3 regions of the Mesorhizobium sp. P2_D5 genome follow, and region 3 is predicted to be linked to each of the others. Evidence: predicted binding sites of a transcription regulator. Region 3 holds the regulator's gene; each other region holds the start of a gene.
The links. The regulator PhoB, encoded in region 3, activates phosphate uptake and scavenging genes when phosphate is short. The targets are predictions, from matches to a motif close to TGTCATNNANCTGTCAT.

Region 1 (10,074 bases), on a different contig from region 3:
GATGGTGATCTATCTGGCCATCAGCCTTCTGACCTCGCTATTCATGAACTGGTTCAACGCCAAAATGGCGCTGGTGGAGAGGTAAGGACATGCAAGAACATGATATGTCCTGGGTTCGCACCGAAATGGCACTGGCGCAGCCGGCGCCGGCCGGCGTCACAGGCTTCAGCGCCTGGGTGCGCAAGAACCTGATTGCGTCGACGGGCGACACCATTTTGACCATCATCGGTTTCGCGCTGGTGGTGATGATCCTGCCGCAGATCATCAACTGGGCCTTCATCAACGCCGTGTGGACGGGACCTAACCGGACCGTGTGCGCCACGGTGGCGCAGGGCGGTATCCAGCCGGATGGCTGGTCCGGCGCCTGCTGGGCCTTCGTCAACGCCAAGTTCGGCCAGATCATGTTCGGCACCTATCCGGTCGAGGAGCGCTGGCGGCCGATTCTGGTTGGCATATTGCTGGTCGTGCTCATGGTGCCGATGTTGATGCCAAGCGTGCCGCGCAAGGGTCTCAACGCCCTGCTGCTGATCGTCGGTCTCCCGATTGTGTCGTTCTTCCTGCTGGTCGGTGGCGCGTTCGGTCTGGAACATGTCGAAACGGCGCGCTGGGGCGGCTTGCTGGTGACGCTGTCGCTGTCTTTCGTGGCCATCGTCGTGTCGTTGCCGCTTGGCATCGTGCTGGCGCTTGGCCGTCGCTCCAAGATGCCGATCGTAAAGATGCTGTGCGTCATGTTCATCGAAGCCGTACGCGGCATTCCGCTGATCACGGTTCTGTTCATGGCCAGCGTCATGCTGCCGCTGTTCCTGCCGCCGGGCGTCACCTTCGACAAGTACCTGCGTGCGCTGATCGGCGTGTCGCTGTTTGCGGCCGCTTATATGGCTGAAGTGGTGCGCGGCGGCCTGCAGGCGATCCCCAAGGGTCAGTATGAAGGCGCCGATTCGCTTGGCCTTGGCTATTGGCAGAAGATGTATTTCATCGTCATGCCGCAGGCACTGAAGCTGGTCATCCCTGGCATCGTCAACACCTTCATCGGCATGTTCAAAGACACCAGCCTGGTCACGATCATTTCGATGTTCGACCTGCTCGGCATCGTCAAGCAGAACTTCTCCGACGCCAACTGGGCGACGGCGCAGACCGCCAAGTCGGGTCTGATCTTCGCCGCCTTTGTCTTCTGGCTGTTCTGCTTCGGCATGTCGCGCTATTCAATGTACACTGAACGCCGACTCGACACCGGCCACAAACGCTAAACAAAAAGAACAAGGGGATCCTGTCATGACAACCGAAAATGCTGTCAGCGCGGAAGAGATCAAGGTCAACGCCGCCAAGATGCACATCTCCGACACCGATGTCGCCATCGACATCGTCGCCATGCACAAATGGTATGGTGAGTTCCATGTGCTGAAGGACATCAACCTGAGAGTGATGCGCGGCGAGCGCATCGTCATCTGCGGCCCGTCGGGCTCCGGCAAATCGACGATGATCCGCTGCATCAACCGTCTGGAAGAGCACCAGAAGGGCAAGATCATCGTCGACGGCAAGGAACTGACCAACGATCTGAAGAAGATCGACGAGGTGCGCCGCGAGGTCGGCATGGTGTTCCAGCACTTCAACCTGTTCCCGCATCTGACCATCCTGGAGAACTGCACGCTGGCGCCGATCTGGGTGCGCAAGACACCGAAGAAGCAGGCTGAGGAAATCGCCATGCATTTCCTCAAGCGCGTCAAGATCCCGGAACAGGCCAACAAATATCCGGGCCAGCTGTCCGGTGGCCAGCAGCAGCGCGTGGCGATCGCCCGTTCGCTGTGCATGAACCCGCGCATAATGCTGTTCGACGAGCCGACCTCGGCGCTCGATCCGGAAATGATCAAGGAAGTTCTGGAGACGATGGTCGGCCTTGCAGAGGAAGGCATGACCATGCTGTGCGTCACCCACGAAATGGGCTTTGCCCGCAAGGTCGCCAACCGCGTGATCTTCATGGACCAGGGCCAGATCGTCGAGCAGAACACGCCGGCCGAGTTCTTCGATCATCCGCGCCATGAGCGCACAAAACTGTTCCTGTCGCAGATCCTGCACTAGGCCTTCGATAACCAGGAAGAGCCCGGCTGAAACAGTGCCGGGCTTTTTTGCGTATGGATGAGCAGGATGCGGGCGGTTCGTGCCGCGCCGGGGTGCGTTTGCAAGGCCGCCATTCATGAAAAAGCTGCGACGTTTTCTAGGCCTGCCGTTGATCGTCGTTGCGTTCGCTGTGACGCTGGGCACTCTCGTGCCGCGGCCGCTGTGGCCGCCGGCCGCCGCCAATCCCGCCAACACGCGCCATATCCTGGTGCTGAACAACCCGATCCACACCGACATCGCCATCCCGGTCGACGACAGGGTGCGCCAGCGGTTCCATTTCCTGGTCGACGCCGGCATCCCAGCCGATGGTCCGGAAGTTCGCTACTTCGTCTTCGGCTGGGGTGGTCGCGCCTTCTACCTGGAGACGCCGACATGGTCCGAGCTCAAGGCCATCCCGGTGATGAAGGCACTGACCCTCGACGCGTCGGTCATGCATGTCGACGTTGCTGGCGCCATAGTCGAACCGCATCCGGATGTCGCCGGCTTCGACATCGGCGAGGAGCGTTTTGCGGCACTGCTCGATTTCATCGATGCGAGTTTCCAACGGGGGCCGCAAGGGCCGCTTCTTGTTCCGGGCGCGGCCTATTCCAGCTTCGACCGCTTCTATGAAGCCAACGGCCATTTCAACGCGTTGGTCGGCTGCAACACCTGGACGGCGGCAGCCTTGCGTACCGCCGGCTTGCGCACCGGCTGGTGGAATCCGCTGCCGGCTTCGCTCGGCCTGTCGATGCGGCTTTACAATTAACTCCGTTCTATGGGCCGGCATTCGGCCTATGCCCCAGCTTTCAGCGCCGGATGATTTTCTGCGGCTGCCAGCCATAAAGCCAGTCCAGATCGGCGGCGAGTTTTTCAGACGAGCGCATTTTCAGGAACAGATTGCGTGCGATGGAGACTGGACCCGCGGCATGCCAGGCGAGGCGGTTGAGGGCGCCACGACGGGCGACCCTGGCGACGCGCGGCCGTCGCAGGTTCTCCCAGATTTGAAGACCTTGTGCCGGATCGCCGGGCAAGTCCGCAACGACATCCGCAAGTGCGGCCGCATCTTCGATCGCCATGGCGGCACCTTGCGCCGCGAACGGCGTCATCGCATGCGCCGCATCGCCGATCAGCGCGATGCGGTCGTTCGTCCAAGGCTGCTTACTCTCGACCGTATGGATCGGCCACGCCGTCCACCCGCCGGCTTCCTCGATCAGACGGGCAAGTGCTGCTGCCGTACCGCGCATGGCACCGGTCAAGATCCTGGTGTCGGCGTTCCCGGACCAGCCCTCGGCAATGCGTTCGCCTTTGGTGAAAGCGACAAGATTGAAGGCAGCACCTTTGCTGACGGGATAGGCGACCATGTGGAAGCCGGGATGCAGGAAGGTCGTGACGCAATCGGTGGCGCCGATCTCGGCGAAGGCTTTTCCGGCAGCGCTGTCGGCGGGAATGGTGGCACGCCAGGCCAGTTCGCCCGAAAAGTGACTTCTTGGCGAGGCCGCTCCCCTGGTTGTGTCGACAAGCCCGCGCACCGATGACCAGACGCCATCGGCGCCGACCAGCAGCAAGCCCTCGGCCTCGATGGTCTCGCCGTCCATCTCGGCAGCCACTGTGACACCATGGCTGCCTTTGGCAACGCCGCTGACATGTGCGCCGGGAGAAAGAACGATGTTCGGCATCTCGGCAACGCGCGCAGTCAGTGCGCTCTGCAAGTCAGCCCTGTGAGCAACGAGATAGGGTGCCTGCCAGCGGGCTTCGGCGGCTTGTCCCAGCGGCACGCGTGCCAGTTCGCGCAACGTCGCGGCGTCCTTCAACACCACCGCTTCCGGCCGCACCGCTGCCGGCAGCAGCCGGTCGAGCGCGCCAAGCTGGCGAAGAATGCCTGTTGCGTTGGGAGAAAGCTGGATGCCGGCGCCTGCGGCTTCCAGGCGCTGCGCCTGTTCGAACACCTGCACGCGGTAGCCGCGTTCGGCGAACGCCAGCGCGGCGGTCAGCCCGGCGACACCCGCCCCGGCGATGACGATTTGCCGGGACCGCGTGTTGTCCATCGGGCTTGCCGCGAAGGAATCAGGCGGCCTGGTCGATGTAGATACAGCCGGCCGGCAGCGTTTCTGTCGCCTTCAGCTTGGACGAATAGCGGTAGAGCGTCGAGCAATAGGGGCAGACCTTTTCGTTGTCGTCGCCCATGTCGAGAAACACATGCGGGTGGTCGAAAGGCGGGTTGGCGCCCGTGCACATGAATTCCTTGACGCCGATGTCGATCGCCGGGTGGCCCGCATCGTTCTGGAAATGGGGAATGGAACCGCCTGCCATCGTCGTCGTCTCCTTAACGCAGTCTCTTCTGCATCTGGATCATAACCGGTCTCTTTGCAAGTTCGATGAAATCAAACTGTCGCAAAAGCCTGTCAGAGGATAAGTTAAGCCGGTTAAGGCAATGCCCCCCGAAAACGGAATCGGGTTACGGAGAGGGTCAGGCCTCGCTTCTGGGCACCTGCGGCGCATCCGGGAAGGTTGCGTCGCTCGGCGGCGGAGCGTGAGGGAAGAGCAGGAAAAATGAACGAACTGAAGCCGGTGCAGAGCGAATTCGTGAATGTCGAGGTGGCTCGCCCGGAGGGCGGCAACCCGGATCGCTTTGTCAACCGGGAGTTTTCCTGGCTGCAGTTCAACCGGCGCGTTCTCGAGGAGTCGCTGAACCTCAATCATCCGCTGCTGGAGCGCGTCCGTTTCCTGTCGATCTCGGCGGCCAACCTCGACGAGTTTTTCATGGTCCGCGTCGCTGGTCTTGCCGGCCAGGTGCGCGAGGGCATCACGCTGAAGAGCCCTGACGGCCGCACCCCCGAACAGCAGCTCGAGCAGCTGCTGCGGGAGGTCGAACGGCTGCAGGAAGACCAGCAGAAGAGCCTTTCGGCACTCATCGTGCTGCTCAATAAGGAAGGCATCGAGAGCATCACCCGTGATGCACTGACCAAGGACGAAAAGATCTGGCTGGAAGACCATTTCCAGGAGCAGGTGTTTCCGGTGCTGACGCCGCTGTCGATCGACCCGGCGCATCCGTTCCCGTTCATCCCCAATCTCGGTTTCTCGATGGCGCTGCAATTGCGCCACCGCAAGAACGGCGAAGAGATGAGCGCGCTTCTGCGCCTCCCTGTGGCGCTGAAGCGCTTCATCCGTTTGCCGGACCGCAAGCACCATGTCCGCTTCATCCCGCTGGAAGAGGCAGTCGGCCTCTATATCGGCAAGCTGTTCCCAGGCTATGAGGTCAAGGGCTCCGGCACGTTCCGCATCATCCGCGACAGTGATATCGAGGTCGAGGAGGAATCCGAGGATCTGGTGCGCCTGTTCGAGACGGCGCTGAAGCGCCGCCGCCGCGGGTCGGTGATCCGCATCGAATTCGACGTCTTGATGCCGGCGGAACTGCGCGAATTCGTTGCCGGCGAGCTAGGCGTATCGTCGAGCCGCATCAGCGTTCTGACCGGTCCGCTGGCGCTCAGCCAGATTTCCGAGATCGTCGCCGTCCCGCGCGACGACCTCAAGTTCACGCCCTACAATCCGCGCTTTCCCGAGCGCATCCGCGAGCACGGCGGCGACTGCTTCGCCGCTATCCGCGAGAAGGACATCGTCGTCCATCACCCCTACGAATCCTTCGATGTGGTGGTGCAGTTCCTGCGCCAGGCGATGGCCGATCCGGAAGTGGTGGCGATCAAGCAGACGCTTTACCGCACTTCCAACGACAGCCCGATCGTGCGCGCGCTGGTCGATGCGGCCGAGGCCGGCAAGTCGGTGACCGCGCTGGTCGAGCTCAAGGCGCGTTTCGACGAGGAAGCCAACATCCGCTGGGCGCGCGACCTGGAGCGCGCCGGTGTGCAGGTCGTGTTCGGCTTCCTTGAGCTGAAAACCCATGCGAAAATGTCGCTGGTGGTGCGGCGCGAAGACGGCAAGCTGCGCAACTATGTCCATCTCGGCACCGGCAACTACCATCCGGTCACCGCGCGCATCTACACCGATCTGTCTTTCTTCACCACCGATCCGACGATTGCCCGCGATGTCGCCCAGCTCTTCAATTTCATCACCGGCTATGCCGAGCCGACGGATGAGATGCGGTTGGCGATCTCGCCGTTCACGCTGAGAAGCCGCATCTTGAAGCATATTGCCGACGAGATTGCTCATGCGGTGGAGGGGAGGCCAGCGCGCATCTGGATGAAGATGAACGCGCTTGTCGATCCGATCATCATCGATGCGCTCTATGACGCCAGCCGTGCCGGCGTCGAGATCGACCTCGTTGTGCGCGGCATCTGCTGCCTGCGCCCGCAGGTGCCGGGCCTGTCGGAAAATATCAGGGTCAAGTCGATCGTCGGCCGTTTTCTGGAACACAGCCGCATCTATTGCTTCGGCAATGGTCATGGGCTGCCATCGGACGAGGCGATCGTCTACATCTCGTCGGCCGACCTCATGCCGCGCAATCTCGACCGCCGAGTCGAGACCATGGTGCCGATCACCAATCCAACTGTGCATGAACAGATCCTGGGCCAGATCATGCTGGGCAACATCATGGACAATCAGCAAAGTTTCGACGTATTGGCTGATGGAACCTCCCGGCGCGTCGTGCTGGAGGAGGGCGAGGAACCGTTCAACGCGCAGGAATATTTCATGACCAATCCGAGCCTGTCGGGACGGGGTGACGCGCTGAAGTCGCACGCGCCCAAGCGCATCGCGCAGTTCAAGCGCCGCAAGAAGAACGCTGCAGCGTCCACCTGATGCTGTCTGATTCCCAGGGGCGGTTGCAGGACCGCCGACCGCTATCCATCATCGACATCGGGTCGAATTCGATCCGCCTCGTCGTCTATGAGGGGCTGGCGCGCTCGCCGACCATGCTTTTCAACGAAAAGATGCTGGCCGGCCTCGGCCGCGGCATCGTTTCCACCGGCAAGCTCGACCCCGAGGCGGTGACGCGCTCGATGGAAGAGTTCCGCCGCTTTCGCGCGCTCTCCGACCAGGCCGGCGCCGAGCACATGTACGTGCTGGCCACCGCCGCCGCGCGCGAGGCGATCAACGGTCCCGATTTCATCCACCGTGCCGAGGATGTGCTCAAGACCGAGATCCGGGTGATCAGTGGCCGCCAGGAAGCCTATTATTCGGCGCTCGGCGTCATTTCGGGCTTCCATCCGGCCAATGGCATCGCCGGCGATCTGGGTGGCGGCAGCCTCGAACTGGTCGACGTCAACGGCGAGGCGATCGGCGACGGCATAACGCTGCCGCTTGGCGGCTTGCGCCTGCAGGACATGGCGAAGAACTCGCTGACCCAGGCGGCCAAGATCACGCGTGACGAACTGTCGAGGGCCAGGCTGTTGAAAGGCGGGCAGGGCAGGCCCTTCTACGCGGTCGGCGGCACCTGGCGAAATCTCGCCCGGCTGCACATGGAAATGACAAATTATCCGCTCGGTGTCATGCACCATTACGAGATCAGCGCCGACAGTGCGACGAACTTCCTCAAGCAGGTGGCCAAAGCCGAGATCGAGAAGGTCAAGGGCATCGAAGGCGTTTCGAAGAACCGCCGTTCGCTGCTGCCTTATGGCGCCATCGTGCTGCAGGAGATCATGGCGGCGATGCAGCCGTCGAAGGTCATCGTGTCGGCGCTCGGCGTGCGCGAGGGCTTTCTCTATTCGCTGCTCGATGAGGCCGAGCAGAAGGCCGATCCATTGATTTCGGCGTCGGAGGAACTCGCCCGGCTGCGCTCACGCTCCGTCACTCATGCGCATGAACTTGTCGACTGGACCGCCAGGACCTTTGCCGCCTTCGGCATCGACGAGACCGAGGACGAGGCGCGCTATCGCCACGCCGCCGCATTGCTAGCCGATATCGGCTGGCGCGCGCATCCCGAATATCGCGGCAAGCAGTCGCTCAACATTATCGCGCACGCGTCCTTCTTCGGCGTCGACCATCCCGGCCGTGCCTTCCTGGCACTGGCCAACGCCTATCGTCACGACGGCATCTTCAACGAGGCCATCGCACCCGAGATCAAGGCGCTGGCTTCGCCGCGTTACCTGGAGCGGGCACGCGTGCTGGCGGCGATGATGCGCGTCGTCTACCTGCTCACGGCATCGATGCCTGGCATCATGCCCCGGCTGAAATGGGAACAGCGCGGCAACGGCGTGCTGGCTCTGGTGCTGCCTGCATCTCTGGCCGACCTCTATGGCGAACGGCCGGCTGGCCGCTTGGCGCAACTGGCAAGGATCACCAACCGTCGGCTGGTGCTGGCCGTCGAGGGCGGCCCAAGCGTTTCGGTGAAATAGAGCGTATACGTCAAATAGGCCTTACGCCGAACCACGCCCGTCGGCCGACCAGGCACCCGCGCCGGCCATCGCCAGCGCCAGGAAGCCGCCTGATATGGCGATGTCCTTCATCAGCATCTGCGAATGCAGGAAGGCAAGCATCGCGTCGTCGCCGCCCTGGCCGTAATGGCCGATGAAACCAGCGACAATGCAGAAGGCGGCGAGCAGCAGCGCCGTGATCCGGGTCTGGAAACCGGCCAGGATGAGCAGCCCGGCGATCAGTTCGAACAAGCCGGTGCCCCAGGCGGCGAGCGTCGGCAGCGGCAGGCCGAGGCTGGCGAAATAGCCTGTCGTGCCGACAATGTCGGAAAGCGCGTGGAAGCCGGAGGGTACGAACAAGGCGGCAAGCAGCAGCCGGGAAAGCAGAAGCAGTGCATTACGAGGCATGCTTGTCATCTCCGTCGTCAGTCCGGCCGGCTGGTCCTGTTGCGCATCTGAAGGTCGATCCTACCAGCAATGCGGGCGTAAATCCCGGCTGGCAAATCGGGACATGGACTTGTGCACCGACAACGAAAAAGCGGCGCGGAAAATTCCGCGCCGCTTTTGTTTTTCGTGTTCTGGCTGTGGATCAGCCGCGCTTGGCATCAACCGAGTAGGCGCCGGCACCCGAGGTGGCCAGCACGATGAAGCCGCCGGCAATCCCCAGATTCTTGAGGAAGTTGATCATCTGCATCTGATCGGCCCAGCCGGTGTGGGCGACCAGCGCGGTGGCGACGGTGAAGATAGCGAGCACCCAGGCGGCAATCCGGGTCTGGAAGCCGACAAGTATGGCGGCGCCGCCGACAAGCTCGATCAGGCCGACGATGATGGCCGTCGCGGTCGGTACGGGCAGGCCGAGGCTGCCGAAATAACCGGCTGTGCCGGCGATCGCGGTGAGCTTGCCGAAACCTGAAAGCAGGAAGATGGCGGCAAGCAGGACGCGACCGAGGAGGATGGTGGCTGAGGCATTGGAAGCGCCGGAACCGGCGACTGAAGTGTTGATGGACATGGTGGCTCTCTCTGGGAAGGGTTCAATGCAACCCAGATAGAGCAAGCTGACTGTTCACCAAAGCCGCCAGACTGGCGACACATTGTTCACAGTACTTACGTTTCCGTGAGCGGGCGGCTTACGCAAAATTCGCGTCGAGTGAGGTCGCGACGCGAGTAATTTTTTTCCCGTCGCCAAATCTCTTACCCCGGGTGCGTCATGTCCTCCGGCCGCACCAGCCGGTCGTAGTCGGCTTCGCTGACCAGCCCGGTGGCCAGCGCTTCCTCGCGCAAGGTGGTGCCCTTCTTGTGCGCGGTCTTGGCGATCTTGGCGGCATTGTCGTAGCCGATGGTCGGCGCCAGTGCCGTCACCAGCATCAGCGAGCGGTCGAGTGCCGCCTTGATGTTGTCTTCGCGCGCCTCGATCCCGACGACGCAATTGTCGGTGAAGGAGACCGAAGCGTCGCAGAGCAACTGCACCGACTGCAGGAAGTTGTAGGCCATCAGCGGATTATAGACGTTGAGCTCGAAATGGCCCTGGCTGCCGGCGAAGGTGAGCGCGGCATTGTTGCCGAACACCTGCACGCAGACCTGGGTCATTGCCTCGCACTGGGTCGGATTGACCTTGCCCGGCATGATCGACGAGCCCGGCTCGTTCTCCGGCAGCGACAGTTCGCCGAGGCCCGAA
Region 2 (10,074 bases), on a different contig from region 3:
GGCGATCCAGGTCGCTCTTTCTTGACTCAATATCCCGGGAATGCGGGCTCGAGCGGTCCGGCGGATGCAGTGATCTTTTGCTTGTAGGCGATGCTGGTCGAGGTGATGGCCTCGGAGATTTCGCCGCCATTGCTGTCGGCGCCATAGACGAGGCGGACGGCCTCGCGGTTGAGCTCTTCCGGCGGGCCGTCGAAGACGACCTTGCCGGCGGCCATGCCGATGATGCGGTTGCAGTAGGCGCGGGCAGTGTCCAGCGTGTGCAGATTGGTGACGACGGTGATGCCTTCGCGCAGATTGATGTCCTGCAGCGAATCCATCACCACCTTGGCGTTGAGTGGGTCGAGCGAAGCGATCGGCTCGTCGGCGAGGATCACCTTGGGCTGCTGCATCATGGCGCGGGCAATGGCGACGCGCTGCTGCTGGCCACCCGACAAAGTACCGGCAGGCTGCATTGCGGTGCGGGCAATGTCGAGCCGCTCGAGCGCGGCGACCGCCTCGGCGCACTCGGCGCGGGAAAACATGCCGAGCAGGTTTGACATGGTCGAACGGTGGTTCAGCTTGCCGAGCAGCACATTGGTCAGCACGTCGAGGCGCGGCACCAGGTTGAATTGCTGGAAGATCATGGCGCAGTCGCGCTGCCAGCGCCGGAGCGGCGAACCGCGCAGCTGGGAAACCTCGGCGCCGTCAAAAAAAATCGATCCCTGGCTGGGATCGATGAGACGATTGATCATGCGAAGAAGGGTTGATTTGCCAGCACCCGAACGGCCTATGATGCCAACCATCTGACCCTGCGGGATCGAGACGTTGATATCGCTGACGGCAGTGTTCTTGCCAAATCGTCGGGTGACGCCGCGGATTTCGAGCGTGGCTGACATGGTCGTTTCCAGTCCAGTCGCGTTGAAGGTCTGTTAAGAACTTCGCTAGCGCAGCGCCATGAACCTGCGGTGTCGGATTGATGTCAGTTTTGTTACTGCCCACAGGCGCGGCGTCAGGCGCCTGGTGGTGTCGATCAGCCGAGCACCTGCAACTCCTCGAAATGCTCCATGTCCCTGAAGCTGCAGAAGGCCGGCGCCTTGATCTCGATCGCCGGAGCCTGCTGCGCGAAAAGCGCGAGGCACTCATCGAACAGTTGCTGCCATGCGGCCGCCCTGTCATCCGCAAGACGCTGGACCGGATAGGCGAAGGTGATGTGGAAGACGTAGCTGTCATGGTCGGGATGCCGGTAGCCGAACGGCATCGCCAAGGCGTCGCGCCATGCGCGCATGATGCGAACGTCCTCGTCGGTCGCGCCGGCGACGGTGAGGCCGGTCGGTACAATTTCGACCACCGTGATATTGAACGGGCCGAAGCCCTTGAAGCCCTTCAGGCGTTCCAGATAGAGACGGGTCATCGCGTCGATGCTGGTGTCGAGCGGCACGTCATGCGGCCAGTAGGGCAAGCGGCGGCGATATTCGATGATGCCCTGGAACAGCGTCATGTGTAGGCTGGAGACGGGGGTGAAGGCCAGCCGGTCGGCATCGGGCATCGCCAGCATCCGGTCGCGCACCGCAAGCACCACGGCCTCGGAGGGCGAACCGCTGACGAGATGGCTGACGACCGTGTTGCCGGGCTCGATCAGGAAATTGCCCGACGTGTCGTAGCGCGTGCCGAGATGAACCGGTGGCTTCGGATTGGAGCCGGCAAAGAATCCGGCGAGCGAGGGTCTGACAGAAACAAGCATTGCGATCTCCAGGGCAGATGGCGTCGTGCCCCGGCGATGTGTCAGGGATATGAAACAGGCCATGACAATGATGTGATGACCTATCCGCCATATTTTTCCAGAAAGGCGTCGGCCGACAGTTCCCGGAAATCATCCAGTGCTGTCCGCAGCTTGGCATGGTCCCAGTCCCACCAGGCGAGCGCCTGGTAGCGTTCGGCGGTGCGGCGGTCGAAGCGCTCACGGATCGGTCTGGCCGGTACGCCGCCGACGATGGTGTAGGGCGCGACATTCTTCGAGACGACCGCACCGGCACCGACCGCGGCGCCATCGCCGACGGTGACGCCGGGCAGGATGGTCGAGCCGTGGCCGAGCCAGGTGTCGTGGCCGATGGTGACGCGCTTGGCGCGGCGCTGGGCGAAGAACTCGCTCTCGTGCTCGGCGTCGTCCCAATAGTCCGAGGCGCGATAGGTGAAATGGTGCAGCGTCGGCCGCCATGTCGGGTGGTTGGTGGCGTTGATGCGCACGCTGGCTGCAATGTTGGAAAACTTGCCGATCGTCGCGCACCAGACGGCGCAGTCCTGCATCATGTAGGAATAGTCGCCGAGGATGCTCTCGGAAACGCGGCTTCGGTCGGCGATCTCGGTCCAGCGGCCAAGCGTCGAGTTCTGTACGTCCGCCGTCGGGTGGATCAGCGGCGTCTCTGACAGTTTTTTCGTCATGCGGCGATTTTTCCGGGTGCGAAAGCGGTGACGTCGATAATGCGGTCGGCGACCGCCTCGCGCACGTCGTGGTCGTGGAAGATGCCGAGCAGGGCGACGCCCGCGGCCTTCTTGGCGGCGATGAGTTCGATCACAACGTCGCGATTCCTGGCATCGAGCGAGGCGGTCGGTTCGTCGAGCAGCAGGATCGGGTGCTCGGTGATGAAGCCGCGCGCGATGTTGACGCGCTGTTGCTCGCCGCCGGAGAAGGTTGCCGGCGGCAACGCCCAGAGTTTTTCCGGCAGGTTGAGCTGCGCCAGCAAGGCGCGTGCCTTGCCGCGCGCGCTCTCGCGGTCCTCGCCGCGCTCGACCAGCGGTTCGGCGACGACGTCCAGCGCCGAGACGCGTGGCACGGTGCGCAGGAATTGGCTGACATAGCCGATCGTTTGCCGGCGTATGGCAAGCACGGTGCGGGGGCTGGCGGTGGCGAGATCGATCAGCCCGTCATCGTGCTTGACGATGATCTGGCCCTCGTCGACGGCATAGTTGCCGTAGAGCATCTTCAGGATCGAGCTCTTGCCGGCACCAGACGGGCCGCCCAGCACGGTGCATTCACCAGCCCTGATCGAGAACGAGACACCGGCGACGACAGGCAGTTTGATGCCATCGCGCAGATGCATGGTGAAGCTCTTGGCGACGTCGGAGACAACGAGGGGCGTCGGCATGGGTTACACCTGTAGTATCGAGGAAACGAGAAGCTGGGTGTAGGGTGCGCGCGGATCGTCGAGTACGCGGTCGGTGAGACCGCTTTCGACGACGCGGCCATCCTTCATCACCATCATGCGCTGCGACAGAAGACGCGCCACGGCAAGGTCGTGGGTGACGACGATGGCGGCGAGACCAAGGTCGGTGACCAGGCCGCGCAGCAGGTCGAGCAGGCGCGCCTGCACCGAGACGTCGAGGCCGCCCGTCGGCTCATCCATGAACACCAGCCGTGGCCCGGTGACGAGGTTGCGGGCGATCTGCAGGCGCTGGCGCATGCCGCCGGAAAAGGCGCGCGGCTCGTCGTCGATGCGGTCTTCGTCGATCTCGACGCGCGACAGCCAGTCGACGGCCGTGGCGCGGATCTTTCCATAGTGGCGGTCGCCGACCGCCATCAGCCGTTCGCCGACATTGGCGCCGGCCGACACCGTCATGCGCAGGCCGTCGGCCGGGTTCTGGTGGACAAACCCCCAGTCGGTGCGCATCAGGAAGCGGCGCTCGGCCTCGCTCATCCGGTAGAGCTCGCGGAACTGGCCGTCGCGCATGCGGTAGCTGGCGGTGCCGGAACTCGGCAGCAGCCGGGTCGACAGGCAGTTGAGCAATGTCGTCTTGCCGGAACCGGACTCGCCGACGACCGCCAGAACTTCGCCCGGCCACAGGTCGAAGGAGACGTTGTCGCAGCCGACGCGCGAGCCGTAGAATTTGGAGAGCGCCGAGACGCGCAGCAGCGGTTCGTCGGTCATTGCGCTGGCTCCATCATCTCGGGGGCAAGATGGCCACGATGACCATCTTCACGCCGCTTCTCGCAGTGATCGGTGTCGGAGCAGACGAACATGTGGCCGCCATGGTCGTCGAGGATGACTTCGTCGAGATAGACATTCTCGGCCGCGCACAGCGCGCAGGGCTGGTCGAAGGTCTGCACCTCGAACGGATGATCCTCGAAGTCGAGGCTGACCACCTCGGTGAACGGCGGCACCGCATAGATGCGCTTTTCGCGGCCGGCGCCGAACAGCTGCAAGGCCGGCGAGCGGTGCATCTTGGGATTGTCGAATTTCGGCGTCGGCGACGGGTCCATCACATAGCGACCCTCGACCTTGACCGGATAGGCATAGGTGGTGGCGATGCGGCCGTGCCTGGCGATGTCCTCATAGAGCTTGACATGCATCAGGCCGTATTCCTCCAGCGCATGCATCTTGCGCGTTTCGGTCTCGCGCGGCTCGAGGAAGCGCAAGGGTTCGGGGATCGGCACCTGGTAGACCAGCACCTGGCCCGCCGTCAGAGGATGCTCGGGGATGCGGTGGCGGGTCTGGATGATGGTGGCGCTGGCGGTATCGGTTGTCACCGCGACATTGGCGACCTTCTTGAAGAAGGCGCGGATCGAGACCGCGTTGGTGGTGTCGTCGGCGCCCTGGTCGATGACTTTCAGGACATCGTCGGGACCGATGATCGAGGCGGTGACCTGGACCCCACCGGTGCCCCAGCCATAGGGCATCGGCATCTCGCGCGAAGCGAACGGCACCTGATAGCCGGGGATGGCGATGCCCTTGAGGATCGCTCGGCGGATCATCCGCTTGGTCTGTTCGTCGAGGTAGGCAAAGTTGTAGGTGGCGATGTCGGTCATGGCGATCAGACCTGAATTGTTCTATTGAATTGACTTCCAGGACACGGGAAACGGGACGAACCCTGATGACCTCTGCCGGATGGACGCATTTGGGAATTCTGCTGCTGGTATTTGTTGGCGCCGTCTTCTTTTTCCTTCGGCGCATGGTTCTGCCCGCACCAAAAGAAAGTGCGAGCGGTGAGACTATTGCTGGCAGCAAAGGGTTCAACGAGGCGCATAGTGGCCACTACAGCGCTGGTCATGGTGGCGGCGAAGACGGCTGAGATCATTCCGCTGCCTCCCTCTTGTCTTCCGCCTTCACCGGGTTTTCTCGGGCGTCGTGTTCGGCGCGCATGCGGCGCACGAGGTCGAGTTCGGCCTGGAAATCGACATAGTGCGGCAGCTTCAAATGCTCGACGAAGCCGGTCGCCTGGACATTGTCGGAATGCGAAATGACGAATTCCTCGTCCTGCGCGGCAGCCACGACATCTTCGCCGAGTTCCGAGGCGCGTAGCGCCCGATCGCACAGCGCCATCGCCATCGCCTTGCGCTCGCTCTGGCCGAAGACCAGGCCGTAGCCGCGGGTGAATTGCGGCGGCGCCTTGGCCGAGCCCTTGAACTGGTTAACCATCTGGCATTCGGTGACCCGCACCGTGCCGAGCGGCACGGCGAACGGGAGTTCGGGGACATCCAGTTCCAGCTCGACCTCGCCGATGCGGATCTCGCCGACGAAGGGATGGTTACGGGCATAACCGCGCTGCGTGGAATAGCCGAGCGCCAGCAAGAAGCCCTCATCGCCGCGTGACAGCGCCTGCAGGCGGATGTCGCGCGCCATCGGGAATTCCAGCGGCTCGCGGGTTATGTCGCCGGGGACATGGTCCTGCGGCATCTCCCCATCTGGCTCGATCAGGCCCTCTCGGGCCAGGATCGCCGAGACGCGGGGCATGGCCTGCGTTTCGGTCTCGCGCTGCAGCGGCTCGGCGACATCGCCGCCGGCGGCAAGCTCAGGGTCGAGCAGCCGGTGCGTGTAGTCGAAGGTCGGGCCGAGCAGCTGGCCGCCGGGCAGGTCCTTGTAGGTCGCCGAAACGCGCCGCTCGACCAGCATGGTGGCGGTGTCGATCGCCTTGGAATAGCCGAAGCGCGGCAACGTGGTGCGGTAGGCGCGCACCAGGAAGATCGCTTCGATCAGGTCGCCGCGCGCCTGGACGATGGCAAGCGCCGCCAGCTCGCGGTCGTACAGCGAGCCTTCGCTCATCACCCGGTCGACGCCAAGCGCCAACTGTTCGACGATCTGGTCGAGGCGAAGGGCGGGCACCGAACGGTCGCCGCGCCGGCGGTCGGCGAGCAGGCTGTGGGCGTTGGCAATGGCCGCTTCGCCACCTTTTACCGCGACATACATCTCAGGCCCCCATCGTCTTGATGCGCGTTGTGCGCGGCAGGCAGGCGACGCCATCCGATGTGGCGAGGATGATGTCGACGCCGCGCGGAAAGCGCTTCATATTCTGCTTCCACTGTTCGACGAAATGACGCGGCATCTGCGCCGGCGCGATCGTGGCACTGGTTTCGATGCCGGGGCCTTCGAGCAGCAGCGGGGCACCCGAGGCGATGTCGCTGACTTGCAGGATCAGCGTGGTGGAGCGGTCGGGATAGTCCTGCGTGCCTTGCGAAAAACCATCGAGCGCCATCATCTCTGCTGGCGCGGCAATGAGGGCGAAATGTGCATCGGCCGGTGTGTTGGCCAAGGGCGCACCGGTGTGGAAACCAAGCCAGGATTTGATCGCGGCGGAGGCCTGCAAAGCGGGATCGAGCCAGAGCGGGGTGTCGTTGTCGCAAAGCGCCAGCGCTACGGCGCCGGCGGTCGCCGAAAGCGGCACCGGCGGGCGAGCGAAGGCGGGCAGGGGCTGCATGCTGCCCGGCCGCGCCATCGCGTCCAAGACGGCGCGAAACACGATCTGGGCGTCGAAGACCGGATCGGCGAAACCGCCTTCGATCGATTGCGCTGCGATCTCCATCAGTCTTCTCCGCGAACCATGGTGAAGAAATCCACCTTCGTTGCCGCCGTCTCGGCGCGGCGCCGTTCATGCGCCGTGGCCAGAGCCGACCGCAAAGGCGCTATGAGCCCGGTCTCGACCTCGGCGCGACGCGCCGGGTCCTGCCACAACGCGTCGGCGATCGCCGCCAGCCTCGCCTTCTGCTTGTCGCGGCCAAGCGCATAGCAGTGGCCGACCTGTCCGGACGGCAGCCGGACAGTGGCGCGGGTAACCGTCGTCTCACCGACATTGAAGGGGGAGCCGCCACCGCCGATGCGGCCACGCACGGTGACCAAGCCGGTCTCCGGGCCGCGCAGCACCTCAGCTTCCGAGGGCAGCCCGGTAGCGTTCCAGAGCCGGACGACGTCATCGCCGCTGGATTGCGCCAGTGTTGCCATGGCGGCCTTGCGCTCGGCCTGATCGCGGGCTTCCTGTCCTCGCATGAGCAGCATTCCTCTTGGCTAAATTTGTCTATTGATATAGACAACTATACAAATTATACCTATTATCTAGCGCGAGTCCATGACGGGTGGATGACAAGCAATGGGAGGCTGGGGCAGTTAATGGTCGGACAGCTGGCAGCGGACAGCATCGAGCGGCGGAGTGGTGTCTCGCTGTGGCGGCAGATCGCCGACAAGATCCTGCATGCGATCGCCATCGGTGATTTCGCCGAGAATGCAGCGCTGCCGCCGGAGGTTGCGCTGGCCGAGCGCTATGGCGTCAACCGTCACACGGTGCGCAGTGCCATAGCAGCCCTTGTACAGGAAGGGGTGCTGCGGGCCGAACAGGGACGCGGCACCTTCGTGCTGTCGCGCAAGCGGCTGTCCTATCCGATCGGCGCGCGCACACGGTTTTCGGCAGGCCTGCAAGGGCAGGCGTCGGAACGGCATATAGTCCTGCTTGCCTCGTCGGTGGAGCCGGCCAGCCAGCGCGTCGCCGAGGGGCTGGGCCTAGCCAGGGGGACAAACGTGATCCGGCTGGAAACACGCGGCGAAGCCGACGGTCGCCCGGTGTCGCGTGCCGCGGGCTGGTTCGAGGCCAGGCGCTTTGCCGGCATCGATGCCGCCATGGCACAAACCGGCTCGATCACCGCGTCGCTGGCACGTTTCGGCATAGATGATTACTTGAGGCAATCGACCATGCTGTCAGCACGCCATGCCGATGCCGCCGACCTTGCCGACCTCGACCTGCAGCCCGGCGCAATCGTGCTGGTCACGGTCGCCGTCAACGTCACACCCGACGGCCAACCGATCCAGTTTTCCGAGTCGCGGTTCCCGGCCGAGCGGGTCGAACTCAAATTGTCGGCGTTGTGAGCCGAGACCGCCGGTTGCCTAGATTGTCGAATTCAATTCCCTTAGCGAAAGCGCTAAGCGCTTTTCCCGGGAAAACCGCTTCAAACTTTTCCAGGATTGCACTCATCCGACTTCTATCACAGCCTTGATCAGACCGGATTTCTCGTGTGCCCAGCGTGCGAGATCATGTGGCGTGCCGGCCAGCGTGGTGCGGTGGGTGACGAGCTTGGCCAATGGCACGGCGCCGTTGCGGATCGAGGCGGCGACGTGGTCGAAGTCGGCGCGCAACGCATTGCGACTGCCGATCAGGGTCATCTCGCGCTTGTGGAATTCCGGATCGGAGAAGGTGATGTCATCCTTGACAACGCTGACCAGCACCAGTGTTCCGCCATGCGCGACATGGGCGAAGGCCGACTGCACCGACTGGGTGTTTCCGGTGGCGTCGAAGACCACATCGAAGCCTTCGCCGCCCGTCGCCTGCCCGACCAGATCGGGCACCGCGCCGCGCGAACCATCGAGGGTCTTGAAACCGAGCTCGTTGGCGGCAAAGGCAAGCCTTTCGCTGCTCATGTCGAGCAGCGTAACGTCAAGCCCGGCGATGCCGGCGAAGATGGCCGTGCCGAGCCCGATCGGACCGGCGCCGATGACCAGCGTGCGGGCGCCGGGATCGGCGCTTGCGCGCCGCACTGCATGCGCGCCGATGGCCAGGAACTCGACAGCAGCGGCGTCGGACAGCGAAAGGCCGTTTGCCGGATAGAGATTTTGTGCCGGCACCAGAATCCGTTCGCACATGGCGCCGTCGCGATGGACACCGAGCACCTCGATCCCGACGCAGCAGTTCGGCTTGCCGTGCCGGCAGGCGATGCACTTGCCGCAGGAAAGATAGGGATTGATGACCACCGGCTCACCAGCGGAAAGTTCAACGCCTTCGCCGGTCTCGACGATCGTTCCCGACACTTCATGGCCCATGATGCGGGGATAGGCGAGGAATGGGTGCTTGCCTTCGAAGATATGATAGTCGGTGCCGCAGATGCCGACATGGCTGACAGCCACCAGCGCCCAGCCGGGAGGTGGCGCGCTCGGCGCCGGACGGTCTTCCAGGACGAGCTCACCAGGCGAGCGGCAGACGACGGCTTTCATGCTTCAATCCAGTTTGTCATGAAAATCGCCGGCCCATTTTCGTGACAGGGCCGGCGATCGATCTCAAATTATTGTCACTTGCTACCGCGGCGTCGCAGCCCGTCGAAATAGACGATGATGATGATCAGCGCGCCGGTGATGATGCGCTGCCAGAAGGCGTTGACGTTCAAGAGATTGGCGCCGTTGTTGATGGTGGCCAGAATGAAAGCGCCGAGCAGCGGCCCGTGCACCGAGCCGACCGCGCCGAACAGCGAGGTGCCGCCGATCACCGACGACGCGATCGCCTGCAGTTCCCAACCCTCGGCCTGGGTCGGGTTGCCGATGCCGATGCGCGAGGCCAGCAACACGCCGACGAACGCCGCGCAGAGGCCCGACAGTGTGTAAGCCATGTAGATGGTTCGCTGGACATTGACGCCGGACAGGCGCGAGGCCTCGGCATTGGAGCCGACCGAGAACAAATACCGGCCCCAACGGCTATGATGGAGGAAGATGTAGGCCGGAATGCCGACCAGGATCACCATCCAGAACAGGTTGGGGACGCCGAGGAAGGAGTTGCGCGAGAACTCCTGAAAGGCATCGTTGTTGATCGAGATCGAATTGCCGTTGGTCATCAAAAGACCGATGCCGCGCAACGACGTCAGCGTTGCCAGCGTGATGATGAAGGGCGGCAGCCCCATCTTGACGATGCCGAAGCCATGGAACAGGCCGATGGCGACGCCGACCAGCAAGGTGATAAGGATGGCGAGGAAGACCGGGATGCCGGCATTGATCAGCATCGCGGCTATGACGGTGGCGAAGCCAACCACGGCGCCGACCGAAAGATCGATGCCGCCGGTAATGATAACGAAGGTCT
Region 3 (10,074 bases):
GTCCAGGGCAGTGCCAGCGGCCAGCTGCGAGGCGATCTCGGCGGCGTTCTTGCCGAGTTCGCGTGCGTCCTTCCACACCGACACGGTCTGTGTGCCGAGTGCGACGCGGTTCAGTGCGGCATGGTCGCCGTCCTGGCCGGACACCGGAACCGATCCTGCCAGCCCTTGCGCCGTCAGTGCGGCGACGACGCCGCCGGCGGTGCCATCATTGGCTGCCACCACGGCATCGACCTTGTTGTCGTTGGCGGTGAGGAACTGTTCCATGTTCTTCTGGGCATTGGCGGGCAGCCAGCCATCCGTATAGGCTTCGCCGACATTCTTGATCTTGCCGCTGTCGATGGCTGCCTTGAGCACTTCCATGGAGCCTGCGAACAGGAAATCGGCATTCGGATCGGCGCCCGAGCCCTTGATGAAGACGTAGTTGCCTTCCGGCTTGACCTTGAATACTTCGCGGGCCTGCATGCGGCCGACTTCCTTGTTGTCGAAGGTCAGGTAGAACACGTTCTTGTTCTCGATCAGCCGGTCATAGCCGACGACCGGAATGCCTTCGTCCAATGCCTTCTGCACCGCCGGGCCGATGGCCGAGGCATCCTGCGCCAGGATGATCAGCGCGTTGGCGCCCTGCGAAATCAGGCTCTCGACGTCGGTGAGCTGCTTGCCCGGATTGGACTGCGCATCAGCGGAAATGTATTTGTCACCAGCCGCCTCGATGGCCTTCTTCATCGCCGCTTCGTCGGTCTTCCAGCGCTCTTCCTGGAAGTTGGACCACGAAACGCCGATGACCTTGTCCTTCGCCTGCGCGACCGACACCAGCGTCAGCGACATGGCGACACCCGCCAGGATGGCGGCTGTGAATTTTTTCATAATATCCTCCCTGCGCCGCGTATGGCGCGACCAAACTGACCCGTAGGCCGGCACAGAGGCTCTATTTTTTCGAGCCTCGAAAAAATAGTGATCCAACGCCCGAACGCTGTCAACATCGATTCTGATGGATTTTGACGTCTCTTCGAGTTTTTTTCGAGCTCCGGAATAAATAATGACATGATGGTGGGGTTCTGCCAGAATTTGGCTTGGCGCATGTCGCCCCAAAAGTGCGCAGCGGTTTTGGGGCAACGACACGCGCAGAAACAAGTGCCTGAAGCGCGTCGCGCTTTCAGGCTTCGCTGATGGCCTTCGGGAGGCACGAAAGGCTACAGCGACCGGGAGGATGTGAAAAAGCATGTCGGTCGGAATCCGCCACGACGATCTGCGCCGCCGCAACCGGGCGATGGTGATTGCGGCCGTGCGCCGCGCCGGACAGCCGTCCCGCACCGAGATCGCCGCGACCACGGGCCTCAGCCATTCGACCATATCGGCGATCTCCTCCGACCTCATCGGCGAAGGCATCCTGACTGAGAGCAAGCCGAGCGAGGCCGGCTCGCTCAAACGCGGCCGGCCGCAGGTCGGCCTCGGCCTCAATCCGGAAGCGGCGGCGGTGATGACCGTGGTGCTGTCACTGAACTTCCTCTCGGTCGCCGTCATCGACTATGCCGGCCAGGTGATCGCCGAGGAACAGCGCCGGCTGGACACGCTGACCATGTCGCGCGACGCGCTGGTCGGTGAATGCGTTGCCATCGTACGGCGTCGTCTCGAAGACCCCGACCTCGACGTCCGCAGTGTCGCCCGCATCGCGCTGGCGATCCAGGGCATCACCGACACACGTGCCCGCGCCATGCTGTGGTCGCCGATCACGCCGCACACCGATATCGCCTTCGCCGACATACTCGAGGACGAGTTCGGCATCCCTGCCACCATGGAGAACGACTGCAATATGATGGCGATAGCGTTGCGCTGGCGCGACCCTGATCGCTACCGCGACGACTTCATCGCCATCCTGTTGTCGCACGGCATCGGCATGGGTCTGGTGCTGAAGGGCGAGCTGTTCACCGGCACTCATTCCTCGGGCGGCGAGTTCGGCCATATGATCCATCGGCCACACGGCGCGCTGTGCCGCTGCGGGCGGCGCGGCTGCGTCGAGGCCTATGCCGGCAACTACGCCATCTGGCGCAACGCAAGGCAGATGAGTGAGGACGCGGAACCGGTCGCCGATGTCAGTGACGCTGACATGCGCGCGCTGGCGACCGCGGCCCGCGAGAGGGATGGACCCGAGCGCGAGGCCTATCGCAAAGCCGGCGAGGCACTCGGCTACGGTCTCGGCAGCCTGTTCGCGCTGATCGACCCGGCGCCCGTCGCCATGGTCGGCGTCAGCGCCGCCGCCTTTGACCTGATCGAGCCGGCATTGCGCGAGGCGATTGCGCAGACCGCCGGCGGGCAGCATTCGCAATCGATTTCTTTCGACACCGAACCGAACGAACTTCCACTGATCCGCGAAGGCTGCGCCACGCGGGCATTGACCTTTGTCGACCAGGAGATTTTCGCGCCCGGCACGCAGGCGAGGTCCGGCCTCGGCGGCAAGAACGTCGCGTGAATGGCGCGCCTGGATGTTTTGAGATTCAGGTTAGGCCGAGTCGAGAATGGCGGGTTCCAAGAACCGGAGCGGAGCGGACATTTGGATCCGTGAGTACCGGAAGCGCAGGAAACTGCCGTTCGCAGGCCGGCATCACCTGAATATCAGCATATCCCTAATCTTCCCGGATTGCGTAGCCCGCCCCGCGGATGGTGCGGATGACATCGGGCATGCGGCCATTGTTGACCGCCTTGCGCAGCCGGCCGACATGCACGTCGACCGTGCGTTCGTCGATGTAGATCGTCTCGCCCCAGACATTGTCGAGCAGTTGGCTGCGCGAGAACACACGGCCGGGATGGCGCATCATGAATTCGAGCAGGCGGAATTCGGTCGGTCCGAGCCGAATCTCGCTCTTCTTGCGATAGACCCTGTGCGATTCACGATCGAGCACGATGTCGCCGACCTTGAGCACGCTGGACAGCACTTCCGGCTTGGCGCGGCGCAGCAGCGCCTTGACCCTGGCCATGAACTCCGGCGTCGAGAACGGCTTGACCAGATAATCGTCGGCGCCGGTCGAGAGGCCGCGCACACGATCGCTTTCCTCGCCACGCGCGGTCAGCATGATGATCGGCAGCCGCTCGGTCTCGGGCCGCATTCTTAGCCGGCGACAGAGTTCGATGCCGGACACTGCTGGCACCATCCAGTCGAGCACCAGCAGGTCAGGCACGTTTTCCTGGAGGCGGATTTCGGCTTCGTCGCCGCGCGTCACCACCTCGACCTGGTATCCCTCGGACTCGAGATTGTAGCGCAGGAGCACGCCAAGCGGCTCCTCGTCCTCCACCACCATGATGCGTGGCGCGATCATCGACTGGTCACCCCTGCCGTCATGCCGCCGGCGCGGACATCGCCGTCTCGTCCTGCTTCGGACGATTGGCGGGCAGCTGCGTACCGGTCAAAACATAATACGCATTTTCCGCAATGTTGGTGACGTGATCGCCGATGCGTTCGAGGTTCTTGGCGCAGAACAAAAGATGCGTGCAGGCGGTGATGTTGCGCGGGTCTTCCATCATATAGGTCAGGAGTTCGCGGAACACCGAGGTGTACTTGACGTCGATGCGCTCGTCGTCGGCGCGCAGCTTCGCCAGCGCCGCGGCGTCGCGCGCCGTATATTCCTCGATGACGCCCTGCACCTGGATCAGCACCAGCTGCGCCATTGCGTCGATGGAGTGCGACAGGTCGCGCGGGGTGACGCTGAGGCCGACGGTGCCGACGCGCTTGGCGATGTTCTTGGCAAGGTCGCCAATGCGCTCGAGGTCGCCGGCCATGCGGATCGAACCGACGACATGACGCAGATCGTCGGCCATCGGCTGACGCTTGGCGATCAGTGTGATGGCGCGGTCGTCGAGCTCGCGCTGGCGCGCGTCCATGATCGCATCGTCGGAGACGACACGCTGCGCCAGGGCGTTGTCGGAATTCAACAGCGCCTTGGTGGCGCCGCCGACCATCGAGCCGGCGAGGTCGCCCATGTCGCGGATCAGCCTGCTGATCTGTCCGAGATCCTCGTCGAAAGAAGCGACTGTGTGTTCGCCCATGATCTTAGTCCTCGTATGCCTGAGCTCAGCCGAAGCGGCCGGTGATGTAGTCCTGCGTGCGCTTCTCGCGGGGCGACGTGAAGATCTTCTCGGTGCGGTCGAACTCGACCAGTTCGCCCAGATACATGAAGGCGGTCTGCTTCGACACGCGCGCCGCCTGCTGCATGTTGTGGGTGACGATGACGATCGTGTAGTCGGCTTGCAACTCGTCGATCAGCTCTTCGATCTTGGCGGTCGACAGCGGGTCAAGCGCCGAGGCCGGCTCGTCGAGCAGGATGACTTCCGGCTTCACCGCCACGGTGCGGGCGATGCAGAGTCGCTGCTGCTGGCCGCCGGAGAGGCTGAGGCCGCTGGCGTTGAGCTTGTCCTTGACCTCAGTCCACAGTGCGGCGCGCTTCAGCGCCTGCTCGACACGGCCGTCCATCTCGGACTTGCTGATCTTCTCGTAGAGCCTGACGCCGAAGGCGATGTTTTCATAGATCGACATCGGGAACGGCGTCGGCTTCTGGAATACCATGCCGATCTTGGTCCGCAGCAGATTGAGGTCCTGCGAGCGGTCGAGAACGTTCTGGCCGTCGAGCAGCACCTGGCCCTCGGCGGTCTGCTTGGGATAGAGCTCGTAGATGCGGTTGAAGACGCGCAGCAGCGTCGACTTCCCGCAGCCCGAAGGTCCGATGAAGGCGGTGACGCTGCGCTCGGGCAGCGACAGCGTGATGTCCTTCAGCGCCTTGCTCTGGCCGTAGTAGAAGTTGAGGTTCTTGACCTCGATCTTGGCCTTGCCGGCAATTGCCTCGGCGGCGATCGTCATGTCTGGAGACAACATCTGGCTCATTTGTCCTCTCTGCGTCCGGTCAGGCTGCGAGCAAAGATGCTGAGCGCGAGAACCGTCAATGTGATGATGAGTGCACCGGTCCAGGCCAGTTGCTGCCATTCCTCGTAAGGGCTGAGAGCAAACTGGAAGATGGTCACAGGCAGGCTGGCCATCGGCGCGTTGAGATTGCTCGACCAGAACTGGTTGTTGAGCGCTGTAAAGAGCAGTGGCGCCGTCTCGCCGGAGATACGGGCGATCGACAGCAATATGCCGGTGACGATGCCGGAAAGGGCGGCGCGGTAAGCGACCGACTTGATGACCACCCAGCGCGGCGCGCCGATCGCAGTGCCGGCTTCGCGCAACGCGTTCGGCACCAGGTTGAGCATGTCCTCGGTGGTGCGCACGACGACCGGGATGACCAGGATGGCAAGCGCGACGGCGCCGGCGATCGCCGAGAAATGCCCCATCGGCCGGACCATCAGTTCGTAGACGAACAGGCCGATGATGATCGACGGCGCCGACAAAAGGATGTCGTTGATGAAGCGCACCACGGTGGTGAGCTTCGAAAAGCGTCCGTACTCGGCCATGTAGGTGCCGGCCAGCACGCCGATTGGTGTACCGACGACGACGCCGATAATGGTCATCACGATGCTGCCGTAGATGGCGTTGAGCAGGCCACCGGCATCGCCGGGCGGCGGCGTCATTTCGGTGAACACCGCAAGATTGACGCCGGACAGGCCCTTGTAGAGCAGGGCGCCGAGGATGAGCGCCAGCCAGGCAAGTCCGATGCCCGCGGCGGCGACGCACAGCGTCATCATCACGGAATTCTTCCTCTTGCGGCTCTGATGAAGCGATGTGGCTGTCGACATCGGTCAGGCTCCCGTGCGGGCGTCAATGCGCATCAGCATGTAGCGTGCGATGGCGAGGATCAGGAAGGTGATGACGAACAGGATCAGGCCGAGCGCCACCAGCGAAGAGGTGTAGAGATCGCCAACGGCTTCGGTGAATTCGTTGGCGATGGTTGCGGAGATCGTCGTTGCCGGCGCGAACAGCGAGGTGCTGATGCGATGCGCGTTGCCGATGACGAAGGTCACTGCCATGGTTTCGCCGAGCGCGCGGCCGAGGCCGAGCATGACGCCGCCCATGATGCCGATCCTTGTGTAGGGAATGACCACGCGGCGGGTCACTTCCCAGGTCGTGCAGCCGATGCCGTAGGCGGACTCTTTCAGCACCGGCGGCACCGTGTCGAAGACGTCCTTGGTGATCGAGGTGATGAAAGGCAGCACCATGATGGCAAGGATCAGCGACGACGTCAAAAGGCCGATGCCGTAGGGCGGACCGGCAAACAGGCTGTTGAGGCCGGGAATGCCGTGGAACACGCTGATGATGAAGGGCTGCACGGTCGTCTGCAGGAAGGGCGCCAGCACGAACAGGCCCCAGATGCCGTAGATGATCGAAGGGATGCCGGCGAGCAGCTCAACCGCCATGCCGATCGGGCGCCGCAGCGGGCGCGGGCAAAGCTCGGTGAGGAAGATGGCGATGCCGATGCCGAGCGGCACGGCAATCAGGATGGCGATGGCGGACGTGATGATGGTGCCATAGATCGGCGCCAGCGCGCCGAATTTCTCGGTCACCGGATTCCAGCTTTCGCTGGTCAGGAAGGAGAAACCGAAGGTCGACAGGGCTTGCCAGGAGCCGGCAAACAGCGAGATCGCAACACCGCCGAGCAAGACCAGCACCAGTATGGCTGCGGCACGGGTCATTCCGTGAAAGATCGCGTCGGTCAGCGCGAAACGTCTGACAGTCGCGTCGCGCGAACCTCGAATGGCTGGCAAGGCTTCCTGGACAGCACTCATGTGAAGCTCGGCTTTTTTGAGTTGAGGGAAAAGGAGCGCCGCGGCGCGGCGCTCCTTCCAAGGGACGTTATTCGCCGACGTAGACGGGCTTGCCGTCAGCCTGGATGTCGGCCTTCCACGAAGCCTTGATCAGGTCGACGACGCTGTCGGGGATCGAGACGTAGTCGAGACCCTTGGCGGTTTCCTTGCCGTCCTTGTAGGCCCAGGCAAAGAACTTCAGCGCTTCGCCGGTCGCGGCAGCATCGTCGGGGGTCTTGTGGATCAGCACCCAGGTCGAAGCAGCGATCGGCCAGGTGGTATCGCCGGGTTCGTTGGTGATGATGACGTTGAAGTTCTTCGCGCCCTTGAAGTCGGCATTCGAAGCAGCCGAGCCGAAGGATTCGAGCGACGGCTCGACGACCTTGCCCGCGGCGTTCAACATCTTGGAGTACGACAGGTTGTTCTGCTTGGCGTAGGCATACTCGACGTAGCCGATGCCGCCGTCGGTCTGCTTGACGGTGTTGGCAACGCCTTCGCTGCCCTTTGCGCCGACGCCGGTCGGCCATTCGACGGCGGTGTCCGAACCAACCTTGTCCTTCCAGTCGGGGGACAGCTTGACCAGATAGTTGGTGAAGTTGAAGGTCGTGCCCGAGCCGTCCGAACGGTGGACGACGGCGATCGCCGTCGACGGCAGGGTCAGGGTCGGGTTCAGCGCCTTGATCGCGGCGTCGTCCCAGGTGGTGATGGCGCCAAGGTAGATCTGCGCGATCGTCTTGCCGTCAAGGATGAGTTCGCCCGGCTTGACGCCCGTCAGGTTGACGATCGGCACGATGCCGCCCATCACCATCGGGAACTGCACGAGGCCGTTCTTTTCCAGATCGGCATCGGACATCGGCTTGTCGGTGGCGCCGAAGGTCACGGTCTTGGCGATGACCTGCTTGATGCCGCCGCCCGAACCGATCGACTGGTAGTTGAGGCCGACGCCGGTGTCTTTCTTGTAGGTGTCGGCCCACTTGGCGAACACCGGATAGATGAAGGTCGAGCCGGCGCCGGAAAGGTCCGCGGCCATGGCTGCAGAAAGGGTGACGGTAGACGCTGTGGCCATTGCAATCGCAACGACCGCTGAGCGGATGAAATGTCTCATGTGGCCTGCTCCTGTTCGGAAGATGGTCTCTCGGCGCCATCCTCTCGGCGCCCGCTGAGGCCAATAGCCTTCGATTATAACAGTCGCATGACAGTTTCATGTCACCCCGGTAACGCGTCATCGGGGCGGGGAAAATGCCGGCCGGCCGGCGCTTGCGGCGGAGCCCGGCTTTGTGCCCGGAATCAGGCACTTGCGCCTTTTCATGCCGAGAGTGACCTGCGGTTTCGCGATCAACGCCTCGGCAAAGAAAATCCGGACGGGAACGCGTTGCTCTCAGCCATTTGTCGTGGCCGGGCCATCGCCGAAAACAGGTCCGTTGGGGTAGGTTGACGCTGTCTCATGCCGGCGGTCGCTGCTCCCGCCCGTAACTGGAAGAGCGGAATTCGAATGTGGCCATTGTCTCGGCTGGGCGTCGCTTTGGATATGGTGCGATCGCGCCATAGTCTTGCCTCAACGGGGGTCGCGAATCTCCGCCGTGTTCCCTCGGGCCGTCAGGGGTGCGACGCCGGCCTTACCCGACGTTGCGCTGAGCCTGGCGGCTGGCACCGACCCAGCGCTCGACCTTCTCGAGCAGGGCCCTTGGGCTGATCGGCTTGGGCAGGTAGTCGTCCATGCCGGCCTCCAGGCAGCGTTCGCGATCGCCCTTCAGCGCATGCGCGGTGACGCCCACGATCGGCACATGCGTGCCGGTTTCTTCCTCCAGCCGGCGAATGGCGGCGGTGGCTTCGAGCCCGTTCATCTCCGGCATCGAGACATCCATCAGGATCATGCACGGATTGAGCCGGCCGAAGGCGTCGAGCGCCTTGCGGCCATTGCCGACGATCTCGAAACCATAGCCGGTCTCGCCGAGAATCTGGGTGAACACCATCTGGTTCACCTCATTGTCCTCGGCCACCAGTATATCCAGCCTTTCGCCGCCGGCCGTCGCGGGTGGCCGGGGGCGGACCAAGGGCGGCTGCAACAGCGCCCGTTGTTCCGACGCCGGCGGCGGTGGCCGCACAACCTTGCCTGGAGGGATGTCGGCTGCCGGCGGATGGGTGTCGGCCGTGTTGTGGCGATGCCGCTGGATCGTCGCAACCAGCGTTTCCAGCAGCACCGATGACCGCGCCGGCTTGATCAGCTGCGCATCGATGCCGAGATCGCGATAGCTGGTGTTGGCGAGCGACTGGTCGACCGAGGTCAGCATGATGATCGGCGTGCCGGCAAGGCCAGCGGTGTTGCGCACGATCCGCGCCATTTCGGCGCCACTCATGCCCGGCATCTGGTAGTCGAGCACGACGCAGTCGACCGGCACGCCATAGGCGGCGGCCGCGATCAGCACCTTGAGACCCTCGGCGCCGCTTTCGGCCGCGCAGGAATCGAACGTCCACGATGTCATCTGCTCGGTCAGGATGGCCCGGTTGACGGCGTTGTCGTCGACGATCAGCACGCGCGCGCCGGTCACGTCGACAGGCGTGATGCGTTGCGCGTTCTGCTGTCCGGCCCGAGGCAGCGTGACGGTGAACCAGAAGGTCGAACCCTTGCCTTCGGCGCTCTCGACACCGATGTCGCCGCCCATCAGTTCGACGAGCCGCGAAGTGATGGCAAGACCAAGGCCGGTTCCCTCGTGCCGCCTCGTCGACGAGGTGTCGACCTGGCTGAATTTCTCGAACACGAGTTTCAGCTTTTCCTCGGGGATACCTATGCCGGTATCGGTGACCGAGATCGTCAGTTTCGTCCCGGTCGGAACCCTTTCGCCGGTGACATCGACCAGCACATGGCCTTCATCGGTGAACTTCACCGCGTTGCCGAGCAGGTTGGTGACGATCTGCCTGATGCGGCCGACATCGCCCACGAACAGGCTCTCGAGACGAGGCTCGATGCGCACGATGAGCTCGAGATCCTTCTCCTTGGCGCGTGTCGACACCAGTGTCGCCACATCCTCGATCGCCTCGGCAAGGTTGAACGGCGCCGGATCGAGCACCAGCTGGCCGGCGTCGATCTTGGAGAAATCCAGGATGTCGTTGATGATGGTGAGCAGCGCGTTGCCCGATTTGACGATGATGTCGGTGAACGTCTTCTGTTTCGAGTTGAGGTCCGATTTGGCCAGCAGTTCCGCCATGCCGAGCACGCCGTTCATCGGCGTGCGGATCTCGTGGCTCATATTGGCGAGGAATTCCGACTTGGCGCGGTCGGCGAGCACGGCGCGCTGCCGTGCCTCGCGCAGTTCGGCCTCGCGCGTCTTCAATTCGGTGATGTCGGTGGTC

Region 1: AC1DYW_RS12640 (RNA degradosome polyphosphate kinase) is a predicted target of PhoB. The motif match lies at 4,471-4,487, and genes of this name have one in related genera.
Region 2: phnF (phosphonate metabolism transcriptional regulator PhnF) is a predicted target of PhoB. The motif match lies at 7,312-7,328, and genes of this name have one in related genera.

Annotation. Positions count from the first base shown of each region.
Region 1 is NZ_JBFUEE010000002.1:1,216,411-1,226,484, forward strand. It holds gene AC1DYW_RS12610 (amino acid ABC transporter permease) at 1-85, shown strand, start outside; gene AC1DYW_RS12615 (amino acid ABC transporter permease) at 90-1,247, shown strand; gene AC1DYW_RS12620 (amino acid ABC transporter ATP-binding protein) at 1,327-2,076, shown strand; gene AC1DYW_RS12625 (TIGR02117 family protein) at 2,192-2,860, shown strand; gene AC1DYW_RS12630 (FAD-dependent monooxygenase) at 2,901-4,139, opposite strand; gene AC1DYW_RS12635 (zinc-finger domain-containing protein) at 4,159-4,404, opposite strand; gene AC1DYW_RS12640 (RNA degradosome polyphosphate kinase) at 4,645-6,846, shown strand; gene ppx (exopolyphosphatase) at 6,846-8,381, shown strand; gene AC1DYW_RS12650 (DoxX family protein) at 8,403-8,807, opposite strand; gene AC1DYW_RS12655 (DoxX family protein) at 8,989-9,408, opposite strand; gene fumC (class II fumarate hydratase) at 9,591-10,074, opposite strand, start outside.
Region 2 is NZ_JBFUEE010000006.1:37,398-47,471, forward strand. It holds gene phnC (phosphonate ABC transporter ATP-binding protein) at 27-875, opposite strand; gene AC1DYW_RS24080 (DUF1868 domain-containing protein) at 1,010-1,720, opposite strand; gene AC1DYW_RS24085 (DapH/DapD/GlmU-related protein) at 1,801-2,418, opposite strand; gene phnL (phosphonate C-P lyase system protein PhnL) at 2,415-3,122, opposite strand; gene phnK (phosphonate C-P lyase system protein PhnK) at 3,126-3,902, opposite strand; gene AC1DYW_RS24100 (alpha-D-ribose 1-methylphosphonate 5-phosphate C-P-lyase PhnJ) at 3,899-4,780, opposite strand; gene AC1DYW_RS24105 (hypothetical protein) at 4,846-5,043, shown strand; gene AC1DYW_RS24110 (carbon-phosphorus lyase complex subunit) at 5,046-6,158, opposite strand; gene phnH (phosphonate C-P lyase system protein PhnH) at 6,160-6,771, opposite strand; gene phnG (phosphonate C-P lyase system protein PhnG) at 6,771-7,232, opposite strand; gene phnF (phosphonate metabolism transcriptional regulator PhnF) at 7,353-8,102, shown strand; gene AC1DYW_RS24130 (zinc-binding alcohol dehydrogenase family protein) at 8,205-9,221, opposite strand; gene AC1DYW_RS24135 (ABC transporter permease) at 9,296-10,074, opposite strand, start outside.
Region 3 is NZ_JBFUEE010000005.1:398,891-408,964, reverse strand. It holds gene xylF (D-xylose ABC transporter substrate-binding protein) at 1-864, opposite strand, end outside; gene AC1DYW_RS23350 (ROK family protein) at 1,220-2,467, shown strand; gene phoB (phosphate regulon transcriptional regulator PhoB) at 2,622-3,311, opposite strand; gene phoU (phosphate signaling complex protein PhoU) at 3,331-4,038, opposite strand; gene pstB (phosphate ABC transporter ATP-binding protein PstB) at 4,064-4,870, opposite strand; gene pstA (phosphate ABC transporter permease PstA) at 4,867-5,718, opposite strand; gene pstC (phosphate ABC transporter permease subunit PstC) at 5,722-6,705, opposite strand; gene pstS (phosphate ABC transporter substrate-binding protein PstS) at 6,773-7,828, opposite strand; gene AC1DYW_RS23315 (PAS domain-containing hybrid sensor histidine kinase/response regulator) at 8,340-10,074, opposite strand, start outside.